DNA from 2 places in the Bradyrhizobium sp. USDA 3240 genome. Region 1 is predicted to be linked to the other one. Evidence: riboswitches for the same ligand, from Rfam matches in the RefSeq annotation. Region 1 holds a riboswitch; the other holds the start of a gene.
What was found. Region 1 has a riboswitch for glycine ahead of gcvT (glycine cleavage system aminomethyltransferase GcvT). Riboswitches for the same ligand answer to the same signal wherever they lie in the genome.
Positions count from the first base shown of each region.

Region 2: another riboswitch for glycine. It lies ahead of ACVIGA_RS05125 (D-amino acid dehydrogenase); the one in region 1 lies ahead of gcvT (glycine cleavage system aminomethyltransferase GcvT).

Region 1 covers NZ_JBSSGD010000002.1:1,102,211-1,108,779, reverse strand. Annotated here, with positions in the region: gene gcvP (aminomethyl-transferring glycine dehydrogenase) at 1-956, opposite strand, end outside; gene gcvH (glycine cleavage system protein GcvH) at 979-1,344, opposite strand; gene gcvT (glycine cleavage system aminomethyltransferase GcvT) at 1,365-2,510, opposite strand; glycine riboswitch at 2,652-2,740, opposite strand; gene alaS (alanine--tRNA ligase) at 2,944-5,616, shown strand; gene ACVIGA_RS05925 (cyclic nucleotide-gated ion channel) at 5,628-6,569, shown strand, end outside.
Region 2 covers NZ_JBSSGD010000002.1:938,379-944,947, reverse strand. Annotated here, with positions in the region: gene ACVIGA_RS05140 (ABC transporter permease) at 1-469, opposite strand, end outside; gene ACVIGA_RS05135 (ABC transporter permease) at 473-1,414, opposite strand; gene ACVIGA_RS05130 (ArgE/DapE family deacylase) at 1,677-2,993, opposite strand; gene ACVIGA_RS05125 (D-amino acid dehydrogenase) at 3,120-4,427, opposite strand; glycine riboswitch at 4,496-4,610, opposite strand; glycine riboswitch at 4,614-4,718, opposite strand; gene ACVIGA_RS05120 (M20/M25/M40 family metallo-hydrolase) at 4,810-5,940, opposite strand; gene ACVIGA_RS05115 (ABC transporter substrate-binding protein) at 6,210-6,569, shown strand, end outside.

The DNA.
Region 1 (6,569 bases):
TGCAGCGCCAGTCGGTAGGCCGGTGCACCGCGCGAATCCACCGAAAGCCCGACGATGCGGCCGGGCAACGAGCGCTTCAGCGTGTCGCGCACCGCCATGTAGGCGGCGTGCGGTCCGCCATACCCCATCGGCACGCCGAACCGCTGCGCCGAGCCGATTGCGATGTCGGCGCCGAGCTCACCGGGTGAGGTCAGCAGGGCCAGCGACAACAGATCCGCCGCGACGATCGCAAGCGCGCCCTTGGCGCGCAGCGATGCGATCGCCGGCCGGAGGTCGCGCACCGCGCCCGTCGTGCCCGGATATTGCAAGAGGGCACCGAGCACGTCGGCCTTGTCGAGCTCGGTCAGGGGATCGCCGACCACCAGCGCCCAGCCCAGCGGCGCGGCGCGCGTGCGCATCACCGCCAGCGTCTGCGGATGAACTTCCTTGTCGACGAAGAACACCTTCGCTTTCACCTGCGAGTGGCGCTCGGCGAGCGCCATCGCTTCGGCGGCCGCGGTCGCCTCGTCGAGCAGCGAGGCGTTGGCGACGTCGAGGCCGGTGAGATCGCAGATCATGGTCTGGAAGTTGAACAGGGCTTCGAGCCGGCCCTGGCTGATCTCCGGCTGATACGGCGTATAGGCGGTGTACCAGGCCGGGTTCTCCAGGATGTTGCGCTGGATCACCGCGGGCAGGATGGTGCCGGAATAGCCCTGGCCGATCAGCGAGGTGAACACCTGGTTCTGCGTGGCGAGCTCGCTCATATGCGCGAGCGCTTCGGTCTCGCTCAGTGCCCGGCCGAGATCGAGCGGCGCCTTCTGAAGGATCGACGCCGGCAGGGTCTCATTCATCAGCGCCTGCAGGCTCGCGGCGCCGACCGTTTCCAGCATCGCGTTGACGTCGCGCGGTGACGGTCCGATGTGGCGGCGGGCGAAATCGGTGGCAGCTTCGTTGATCGGCTTGAAGGGCGCGTTCATGACGTGGTCCTCGGCTTGATCCTCAGGCGGTGTGCGCGGCGTAGGCGGCCTCGTCCATCAGGCCGCCGAGCTCGCTCTTGTCGGCAATCTTCAGCTTGAAGAACCAGGCCTTGCCGCCGGCATCCGAATTGACCAGCGCGGGCTCGGCCGCGAGCGCCTCGTTGACCTCGACCACGTCGCCGGTGATCGGCGCGTAGACGTCGGAGGCGGCCTTGACGGATTCGACGACGGCGGCGGCCTCGGCCTTCTTCAGGCTGCGGCCGACCTTGGGCAGTTCGACAAACACGACGTCGCCAAGCTGCGATTGCGCGTAATCGGTGATCCCGATCGTGGCGACGTCGCCCTCGATGCGGAGCCATTCGTGGTCGGACGTGTACAGCGTCGTCATGGGGATCGATCCTTTGGCGTTTAGCGTTTGTAGGTATTGGGAACGAAGGGCGTGGCGGCGACCTTCAGCGGTAGCCGCTGGCCGCGCACTTCGGCAAAAACGGTCGTGTCGAGCGCGGAAAGCGATGTCGGCAGATAGCCCATCGCAACCGGTGCGTTGAGGCTCGGGCCGAAGCCGCCCGAGGTCACCTTGCCGATCTGCTCGGTCGAGGTCGGATCGGCAAACAGCATGGCACCTTCGCGCACCGGCGCGCGGCCGTCGGGCTTCAACCCGACGCGGCGGCGGGAAGCGCCTTGTGCGAACTGGGTGAGAATCTTGTCGGCGCCGGGGAAGCCGCCGGCGCGGGCGCCGCCACTGCGGCGGACCTTCTGCACCGACCATTCCAGCGCGCCTTCGACCGGCGTCGTCGTGGTGTCGATATCGTGGCCATAGAGGCAAAGCCCGGCTTCGAGCCGCAGGCTGTCGCGCGCGCCGAGCCCGATCGGCAGCACGTCGGGATTGTCCAGCAGCGCGGTGACCAGGGCTTCCGCCTTGTCGGCGGGCACGGAAATCTCAAAGCCGTCCTCGCCGGTATAGCCGGAGCGCGAGACGAAGCAGTCGATGTCGGCGACGCGGCGCGGTCCGGCGTCCATGAATTTCATCGAACTGACATCTGGGCAAAGTTTCGCCAGCGCCGACTCGGCTTTCGGCCCCTGCAGCGCGATCAGCGCGCGGTCGGCCAGCGACACGATCTCGCAAGCTTCGGAGAGATGCGCGCGCAGATGCGCCTCGTCCTCGGCCTTGCAGGCGGCGTTGACCACCAGAAACAGGTGATCGCCGAAATTCGCCACCATCAGATCGTCGAGCAGGCCGCCGTCGTCGTTGGTGAATTGCGCGTAGCGCTGCCGTCCCGGCGCGATGCCGACGATGTCCTGCGGCACCAGTTTTTCCAGCGCGAGTGCCGCGTCACCGACCTTACCGGATTTGGCCTTCAGCACGAGCTGTCCCATGTGGGACACGTCGAACAGGCCTGCGTCCTTGCGGGTGTGCAGGTGCTCCTTCATCACGCCGGCCGTGTATTGCACCGGCATGTCGTAGCCGGCGAAGGGCACCATCTTGGCGCCGCGCGCCAGATGCAGCGCGTGCAGCGGGGTCTGTTTCAGCGGAGAGGTTTCGCGCGCAAGCATCACAGGGCCCTCGCGGTTCCCGCCGGGGACCTATTTCCCCTTGAGAAACCTGCAGAAAGCCCCATCTGTCGCTGTGCCTGAGAGTATTATCCCGTCGGCGGGCGCGTCGGGGAGAACCCCAGCGCCTCTTTCCAGATGTCAGACGTCACGCGGTCCTTTTGCCTGAGAGTTTCCGGGGCGGTTGCTCCTTCGGCGCCGGCGGTAAGGCCGGTCTCTCCCGACGTGACGGGGTAACAGGTAGGTAGAAAACACGGCGCCACCAAGACTGTCAACGCAGCTGCAACAACTATCCAATGGGCTTTGTGCTGCCGCGGCAAGCCCATGATCTGCCTGCACAGTTTCTGGACACCGCAGCTGGCAATGTCTAAAAGCGTTCGGCCGGAAAATGACGCCTTTTTGCGGCTGGCCGGCCCCTTTTTCCGATTGGATGAACATGAGCAGCGTCAACGACATCAGGTCGACATTTCTGAACTTCTTCAAGGAGAACGGCCACGAGATCGTGGCGTCGTCGCCGCTGGTTCCGCGCAACGACCCGACCCTGATGTTCACCAATGCCGGCATGGTGCAGTTCAAGAACGTCTTCACCGGCGTCGAGAAGCGCGGCTATCAGCGCGCCACGACGTCGCAGAAGTGCGTCCGCGCCGGCGGCAAGCATAACGACCTCGACAATGTCGGCTACACCGCGCGCCATCTCACCTTCTTCGAGATGCTCGGCAACTTCTCGTTCGGCGACTACTTCAAGGAGCGCGCGATCGAGCTCGCCTGGAATCTGATCACCAAGGATTTCGGGCTGAAGAAGGACAAGCTGCTCGTCACCGTCTACCACACCGACGACGAGGCGGCCGGTTACTGGAAGAAGATCGCGGGGGTCTCGGATGACCGCATCATCCGCATCCCGACCTCGGACAATTTCTGGGCGATGGGTGATACCGGCCCGTGCGGTCCGTGCTCGGAGATCTTCATCGATCGCGGCGAGCATATCTGGGGCGGACCTCCGGGCAGCCCGGAGGAGGATGGCGATCGCTTCCTCGAATTCTGGAATCTGGTGTTCATGCAGTACGAGCAGGTGACGAAGGAGGAGCGCGTGGCGCTGCCGCGTCCCTCGATCGACACCGGCATGGGGCTGGAGCGCATGGCCTGCATCCTGCAGGGCGTCGAGAGCGTGTTCGAGACCGATCTGTTCCGCCATCTGATCGATGCGGCCGCTTCGGCCCTCGGCCATGGGCCGAACGCGCAGAACGTGGCGTCGTACCGGGTGATGGCCGACCATCTGCGCTCCTCGGCGTTCCTGATCGCGGACGGCGTGCTGCCGTCGAACGAAGGCCGCGGCTACGTGCTGCGCCGGATCATGCGCCGCGCGATGCGCCACGCGCAGTTGCTCGGCGCAAGCGAGCCGCTGATGCATCGTCTGGTCTGGGCGCTGGTCCGCGAGATGGGCCAGGCCTATCCGGACCTGGTGCGCGCGGAGAAGCTGATCGAGGAGACGCTGCAGCTGGAAGAGACCCGCTTCCGCAAGACGCTGGTGCGGGGACTATCGATCCTCGACGAGAAGAGCGCCGGCCTCAAGAAGGGCGACATGTTCGACGGCGACACCGCGTTCACGCTGTACGACACCTACGGTTTCCCGCTGGACCTGACACAGGATGCGCTGAAGTCGCGCGGCATCAGCGTCGACCAGGCCTCGTTCACCGACGCGATGAACCGCCAGCGCGAGAAGGCGCGCGCCTCCTGGGCCGGCTCTGGTGAGGCGGCGACCGAGACGATCTGGTTCCCGCTGCGCGAGAAGCTCGGCGCAACCGAATTCCTCGGCTACGAGACCGAGAGCGCGGAAGGCGTCGTGACGGCGCTGGTCAAGGACGGCGCCGAGGTTGACGGCCTCAAGGCCGGCGAGAGCGGCGCGATCGTGCTGAACCAGACGCCATTCTATGCGGAGTCCGGTGGTCAGGTCGGCGACGTCGGCATTCTCACGGGCGAGGGCGTCAAGTTCCGCGTCACCGACATGCAGAAGAAGGCCGGCGACCTGTTCGTGCATGTCGGCACGGTGGAGCAGGGCACGCTGAACGTCGGCACGGCCTTGCAGCTCGAGGTCGACCACACGAGGCGTTCGTCGATCCGCGCCAACCACTCGGCGACGCATCTGCTGCACGAGGCGCTGCGCCAGGTGCTCGGCGATCACATCGCGCAGCGCGGTTCCCTGGTCGCGCCCGATCGCCTGCGCTTCGATTTCGTGCATCCGAAGCCGATCACGCCGGAAGAGCTCGCCCGGGTCGAGGACATCGCCAACGACGTCGTGCTCGAGAATGACGAGGTCACGACCCGCATCATGGGTGTCGACGATGCCCGCGAGGCCGGTGCGCGCGCGCTGTTCGGCGAGAAATACGGTGACGAGGTTCGGGTCGTCTCGATGGGCAAGAGCGCCCGCGAGCACGGCCAGAACGCGCTTGGCTGGTCGGTCGAGCTCTGCGGCGGCACCCATGTCCGCCGCACCGGCGATATCGGCCTGATTTCGGTGACCGGCGAGAGCGCAGTCGCCTCCGGCGTCCGCCGCATCGAGGCGCTGACCGGGCATCATGCGCGCAAGCACGCCAATGATACCATGACGCTGGCGAAGGCCGCGGCGGCCGAGCTGCGGACCTCGATCGAGGACGTGCCGGCGCGCATTGCAGCCCTGATGGAGGAGCGCAAGAAGCTCGAGCGCGACCTGTCGGATGCCCGCAAGAAGCTCGCGATGGGCGGCGGTTCGTCGTCGAACGGTGCCGCCTCCGGCGTTCGCGAGGTCGGCAACGTCAAGCTGCTCGCACGCGCGGTCGAGGGCGTCGAGACCAAGGACCTGAAGAGCCTCGTCGACGACGGCAAGAAGCAGATCGGCTCCGGCGTGGTCGCGATCGTCGGCGTCACCGAGGACGGCAAGGCCGGCATCGTGGTCGGCGTAACCGCCGACCTGACCTCGCGCTTCAACGCGGTCGAGTTGGTGCGCAAGGGCTCCGAGGTGCTCGGCGGCAAGGGCGGCGGCGGCCGGCCCGACATGGCGCAGGCCGGCGGCCCCGACGGCGCCAAGGCGGACGCCGCGCTGTCGGCAATTGAACAAGCGATGGCCGGCGCCTGACGGAGAGGCTGATCGTGGCGACGGCTCCGCTCAAGCCCACGATCAGCGATCCCGGGCTGCGCGAGCGTCTCTACGAGCTGCTCGAGCAGGACCACCTGCCATATTCGGTCGGCTCGCGCTTCGTCCGGCTCGTCGTCGCGATCATCACCGTCGATGTGCTGGCCGCGATCCTGGCGTCGGTGCCGGAGATCGATGCGCAGTTCGGGTGGCTGTTCACAGCGATCGAGATCGCCGCCGTTATCGCCTTCGCGCTGGAATATGCCGCGCGGCTCTGGAGTGTGGTCGGCCGCTCGCTGCGCGACATGACGCCGTTGCAGGCACGGCTGGAATACGCCTTCTCGGCGCTCGGCGTCATCGACCTGCTCGCCTTCCTGCCGTCGGCCATCGCGCTTGCGATCGGTGACAAGACCGCGCTGGTGCTGTTCGGCATGCTGCCATTCCTGAAGCTGGTGCGGTATTCGACCGCGATGCGCTCGCTGCTGGCGGCGCTGCATGCCGAGCGGCGCACGCTGTTCGGCTGCGTCGTGATCCTGACCGGTGCGGTGCTGCTGTTCGCCGCGCTGCTCTATGCCATCGAGCACAAGGTGCAGCCGGACAAGTTCGGCACCATGCCGCAGGCGATGTGGTGGGCGATCGTGACGCTCGGCACCGTCGGTTACGGCGACGTCGTGCCGGTGACGCCGCTCGGCCGCATCGTCACGGTGGTTGCGATCGTGGTCGGCTTTGCGATGATCGCGCTGCCCGTCGCGATCGTCTCGACTGCGTTCGCCGACGAGGTGCGGCGCCGCGACTTCGTCGTGACCTGGGGCATGCTGGCGCGGGTGCCGCTGTTCTCGCACCTCAACGCCGCCGACATCGCCGACATCATGCGGCTGTTGCGGTCACAGACCATCGAGGCAGGCGAGGTGCTGGTGCGGCGCGGCGATGCGGCGTCGTCGATGTATTTCATCACC
Region 2 (6,569 bases), 160 kb from region 1:
TCATCACGGTCCAGATGCTGGCGCCCGACAGCGACACCACGGCGATCGCGAGTAGGATCGCGGGGATCGCCATCAAGCCGTCCATCACGCGCATCATCACCGCATCGACCCAGCGGAAGAAGCCGGCGACGAGGCCGATCAAGAGCCCGATGGCGATCGAGCAGACGGCGGCGCCGAGCCCGATCAGCAGCGAGATCCGTGCGCCGTAGATGACGCGCGACAGCAGGTCGCGTCCGTAGGCGTCGGTGCCGAGCAGGTATTGCGCGCTCGACGGCTTCAGCCGCTGCGACGGCGTCAGCAAGAGTGGATCATGAGGCGCAAGGAGCGGCGCGAAGATCGCCATCAGGATGATCAGGACGAGGCAGATCGTCGCAACCGCGATGATCGGCGTCGACGCCAGGAAGCCGAACTTGACGCGGAACGGCCGGGTGACGGGGATAGAGGATTCGGGAAGGGTTTCGATCGCCATTGCTCAGTACCGGATGCGAGGATCGAGCAGGGTGTAGGCGAGGTCGATCAAGAGATTGACCGCGACATAGATACCCGATGTCAAAAGGATCATGGCCTGGATCACCGGATAGTCGCGCGCCAGCACCGCATCGACGGTGAGGCGGCCGATGCCGGGCAGGTTGAACACGCTCTCGGTGACGACGACGCCCGAGATCAGCAGCGCGAAGCCGGAGCCGATCACGGTGATGACCGGAACCGCGGCGTTGCGCAGCGCATGGCGCATCAGTACGCCGCTCTCGCCGATGCCCTTGGCGCGCGCGGTGCGCACGTAGTCCTCGCCCAGCACGTCGAGCATCGAGGCCCGCGTCATGCGCGCGATCAACGCGACATAGATGAAGGAGAGGGTGCAGGTTGGCAGGATGATGCGTTCGAAGAACGGACCGAAGCCGGCCGAGATGCTCTTGAAGCCCTGCACCGGCACCCAGCGCAGATCGATCGCAAACACCTGGATCAGCACATAGCCGATCACGAACACCGGCACCGAGAAGCCGAGCACGGAGAGCCCCATCACGAAGCGATCGATCCAGGTGCCGTGTTTCCACGCCGCGATCACGCCGAGCGGCACCGCCACCAGGATCGAGAGGACGATGGTGGCGAGCGCGACCGAGATCGAGGGCTCGAGGCGCGGACCGATCATTTCGAGGATTGGCTTGTTCGAGATCAGGGAGACGCCGAGGTCACCGTGCAGCAGCTTGGCGACCCAGGTATAAAACTGGATGTAGATCGGCTCGTTGAGACCAAGCGAGGTGCGGATGCGGTCGAGCTGTTCCGGTGTCGCATTGTCGCCGGCAAGAATTGCGGCCGGGTCACCCGGCGTCAGCCGCAGCAACAGAAACACGAACAGTGCCACCACGCCCATCACGGGAATGGCGGCGAGGATTCGGCGGAGGAGATAGCCGATCATCGCTGCTATCTCCTGCCGTCAGACGGTGCGAGGCGAAGGCTGGGCCGCATCATACTCATGGTGTCCCCGTGATGTGTCTCATGCGCTTCTGCGTCTTGTCTCAAGGCTAGCGCGAACGTGATGAATTTGCAGGCAAATACTGTGCCAATGGCGACGTCATATCAAGGCGCGGTTCAGGCCGTCGGAGCCTCCTTTGGTCTGAAGTTGCTATTTCGAATTGCACATGTCGCCATGTGCCACCGACCTGAAACGGGAAGTCTATTCACGCTTTCGCCACGCCGCACCAATTGGCGACGAACAGTGCGATGCTCTGCGTTGTCTTGCGAAGGCTGTCGAGCTCGACGCGTTCGTTGAACGCATGCGGGCCGATACCGTACGGACCGTAGCAAAGGGCAGGGATGCCGTAATCGACGCAATAGTAGCGGGTGTCGTTGACGGCGGTGGACAGGCGCTCCTGCATCGGGGCCTGGAATACGGAGTGATGCGCGGCAGTCAGCGCCGCTTCCGCTTCGCTGCCAGGCTCGCACACCGCCGCGTCTGCCTGAAAACCGCTCCACACGAGCTCGGCCGGATTGTCGGACAGAAAGTCGTCGGCCTTGTGCGCTTCGGTCAGGCATTCCTCGATGCCACGCATCGCCTGCTGCGGTGTCTCGCCTGGCAGGAGACCAAGCCGGCAATCCAGCTCGCACCACGCCGCGGTCGAACTGGCCCAATCGCCGCCTTTAATGATCCCGACGTTGAACTTGATCGGGTTCTTGACGCTGCGGAACCAGCTGTTGTCGAGCGCCCGGGCATTGAGCGCCTTGGTGTAATCCTGGAATGCGCGCACCAGGTGCATCGCCGACAGGATGGCGCTCGTACCGGCCTCGGAATAGGCGACATGCACCGGCGTGCCGCGGACGCGCAGTCGAAACCAGACGGCGCCGACCTGGGCGCGCGTCAGTGTGTGTCCGGTCGGTTCGGGAATCAGGCAGGCGTCGGCGCGATAGCCACGCATCAAGGTCGACAGCGCGCCGTTGCCGGTGCTCTCTTCCTCGGTCACGGTTTGCAGATGGACGCGTCCGCCCGGGGCATAGCCGGCGTCTCTGATAGCATCGAGCGCGAAGATCATTGCCGAGACACCGGCCTTCATGTCTTGCGCGCCGCGCCCGAACATCCAGCCGTCGTGCACGGCGCCCGAGAACGGCGGTTGTTCCCAAAGATCGGCGGGCCCCTCCGGCACCACGTCGATATGACCTTGCAGGATCAGGCTGCGTCCGCTGCCTTTGCTGTCGAGCGTCGCAACGACCTGCTGCGATCCGGCAAGGTCGATGCCGTCCATCGGTGCAGCCTTCGGATGACTCATCAGGTTGACGTCGGCAAGGCTGAACGTATCGACGTCGTAGCGGCGCTTTGCGAATTGCTCCGCCAGCCAAGCCTGTTGCGGCGCTTCCTGTCCGCGCAAGCTGCGGAACTGCACCATGCGCGACAGGAACGCGACCTGATCGTTGAAGTTTCGATCGACGGCCGCGCACAGCTCCGCGGCAATCTGATCCGGCTTGGTCAGCGTCTCACGCGTGTCCGCCACCCCAATGCGCATTGTCCCCTCCCGCGCTGAAGCGCTTTGCCCCATTGTGACGCTAGTCGTTGTCATGCGGTGTTTCTCTGCGAATTCCGACTTGGCTACACACAAATACGCTCATATTCTTCCTCGCCGGCCGGATAATTAGAGGAAAGCTGCGCGGGTGGTCTCGGTCGTATCGACCGGCGACGGCACCATCGAGGGCGTGACGAGGTCGCGCCAGTCATCGATCGCCCCTGCGACCATCTGCGCCGTCGCGGCGGACAGCGTCCAGCCGAGATGACCGTGGCCGGTGTTGTAGAACACGCCCGGAATCCGTCCGGCGCGAACCACCGGCATCATGTTCGGCATCATCGGGCGCAGGCCGGCCCATGGCACGACTTTCGACGTGTCGACACCGGGGAAATGCTGCCGCACCCAATCCACCAGCGGCTGGATGCGGTCGGCGCGAATGTCGAGGTTGAAGCCGTTGAATTCGGCCGTGCCGGCGACGCGGAAGCGGTCGGCGCCGAGCCGGCTGGTGACGATCTTCGCGGCTTCATCGAGCAGGCTGACGGTAGGCGCGGCGTCCCGGCTTTGCGGCGCATCGAGCTGCACGGTGATCGAATAGCCCTTCACCGGATAGACGTTGACGCGGTCGTTGAGCAGGCCGGCGAAGTGGCGGCTCGCGACACCGGCGCAAATCACGATGCCGTCCGCCTGCAACTCGTGTCGCGTAGCGACCTCAGCATCGTGCGAGGCGGTATCGTTCCAGCCGATGCGGAAACCGTCATCGCCGCGCGCGATCGCGTCGACGTCGGCTTCATGGACGAAGCTCGCGCCGCGGCGGATGCAGGCGTCGGCGAGGCCGCGCGTGAACTTGTGGATATCGCCGGTGGCGTCCGACGGCGTGAAGAAGCCGCCATAGCAGGTGGTCTGCAGCGCGGGTTCGATGCTGCGGATTTCGTCCGCCGTCACCGGCCGGCGGTCGAGCCCGCCTTGCTGCAGCAGCGTGTTAACGCGCAGGCCCGCCTCGAAGCCGGCCTTGTCGTGATAGACGTGCAGGATGCCGCGGCGTTCGAGATCGAAAGCGATGTTCTCGCGCTGGGCGATCGAGAACAGATGCTTGCGCGCTTCGATTGCGAGCCGCGTGGTCTCGATGGTGTTGGTGCGATAGCGGCCGATGTGGCCGACGAACTCGCCGATCCAGGAATATTTGTGCCAGCTCGGCTTCGGATTCATCAAGAGCGGCGCGTCGCTTCGAAGCATCCAGCGCAACCCCTTGAGGATGGTCGCGGCGCTGTTCCACACTTCCGCATTGCTGGCGGAAAGCTGTCCGCCGTTGGCGAATGAGGTTTCCATCGCAGCGTAGCGATGCCTGTCGAGGACAGTCACCCGGTAGCCGCGTTCGAGCAGGGCATAGGCCGTCGTCACGCCGGTGATGCCGGCGCCAATGATTGCGATGTGAGGCATGGTGGTCTTCAGGCTCCCGTGGGTTAGAGTCGCCGAACCACCGGTGAAACCGGCTGTTTCGACGCCCCATCTGTCACGGTACCTGAGAGCTTGATCCGCATTGGGCCTCGGCCCAATAGCAGACTATCCCCTTCGGTGGACGTCATGGCCGTTTCCATTTGGCCATGCCGTCTCTCTCCAGATCGTCCTGACGATACAGTCCTTTTGCCTGAGAGTTTCCGGGGCGGTTGCTCCGTCGGCGCCGAAGCACAACACGAATGTTGTCGCTTCGATCTCTCCCGCATCGTCGTGTTGGACGGCCGGACCGTAGGCGAAGCCAAAAAATTGGACAAGGCTAAATTTCGGTCCGGCAGTGCCAACGTGTTGTGCAGTGCAAATCGAGTTAATCGAGCGTCGCCAGCAGTGCCGCCAGCAGGCGGCCGCGCTCGGCGAGGCTCTCGACTTCGATATGTTCGTTCAAAGTGTGGGCGTCAGCGCCGCGAACGCCGAGGCCATCGAGGGTGGGGATACCCATCGCGCCGGTGAAGTTGCCATCAGAACCGCCGCCGGCGCTGCCGTGCGGCAAATCAAGACCCATATCGGCGGCGAGACGCTTTGCCTTTTCATAGAGCGCCATGGTGCCGGCATCCGGCTCCCACACCGGGCGCGTGACGCCGCGCGTCACCTTGAATGTCACGTCATTTGCCGTACCCGACAGCGCCAGCATGCGCTCGACGCCGCGGTCGAGATCGGCCTGGCGCTTGGCCATGCTGAGCGCTTCGCCGGTGCAGGTCGTTGCGACGCAATTGACCCATTGCCCGCCATGCACGATGCCGACCGAGAAGGTGCAGTCCTCGGTGGTCATGCCGTCGATGGCTATGATTTGCCGGGCCATTTCACGGATCGCGGAGCGGCCGGAGGACAACGTCGCGCCGGCATGGCTCGGCTTGCCGACAGCTTCCAGATTGAAGCGTGCGATGGCGTAGCGGCCGGTGACGACGCCGTTGTTCGGCCGGCCGGGCTCCGGGACCAGCACGTATTTGTTGCGTGCGGCTTCCGCCTCGATGATGTCGCGCGTCGACGGCGTGCCGACCTCCTCGTCGGGCGTGAACAGCACCGTGATTGGCAGCGGCGTCGTAAAGGACGCGCGCGCCAATTGCCGGATCGCCTCGATCGACAGATAGTTACCGCCCTTCATGTCGAAGATGCCGGGCCCGAAGCACTTGTTGCCTTCGCGCCGCCACGCCAGCTTCTCGATGGTGCCGACCGGATGCACGGTGTCCAGATGGCCGGCGATCAGGATGCCGGGCTGACCTTGTTTCGGATGGGGAAAGCGGGCGCGGACGCAGCCGGCAAAGCCCTGGCGTCCCGCGATGCGTTCGATCGTCGCATCCATCACCGCCATTTCGCGCGCGGCGAGGTCGAGCATGCGCTCGACCGCGGCCGCGTCCCATGTCGGGCTCTCGCATTCCACCCAGTTGCGCAGCCCCTGCAGCATCGCTTCGGAATCAAAAGGAAGATTGGCGGGGTTCATGTCTTTTCTCTCTTGTTGTTTGTTCGCGCCGATACGGGTTCGCGTGCCGTACGAAAAGCTCGGAAGACGCGTTTGTAAAGTCAAATGCGCTGCACCCGCCGCTCATTCGTTCGTATACGTTTGATCCTGCCCAAAACCGATTGACGCGCATTGCGCTTGATGCAAGTCTCGATTTCACAAGCCATACAGCATGTTAGTTCGCCTAAATAACGAACCGCATGCATAACGAATAAGCCGGCTTTGACCAGTTACACGTCAGGAGAAATTGCATGTTGCCTATCTCGCGTTGGAAGCACCGCACGCTAGCGGCTGCGTTGACGGCGCTAGCGTTGTCGTTCGCGCCGCAGGAATTGTCGCTTGCACCGCAGGCCATGGCCGCGGGCAAGACCATCACCGCGGTGATGCATTCGGATCTGCGCGTCATCGATCCGATCCTGACCACGGCGTACATCACGCGAGACCATGGCTACATGGTTTTCGACACGCTGGTGGCGACCGACTCCAACTTCAAGATCCAGCCGCAGATGGCCGACTGGAAGGTATCCGACGACAAGCTCACTTACACGTTCACTTTGCGCGACGGCCTGAAGTGGCACGATGGAACGCCGGTGACTGCCGAAGACTGCGTC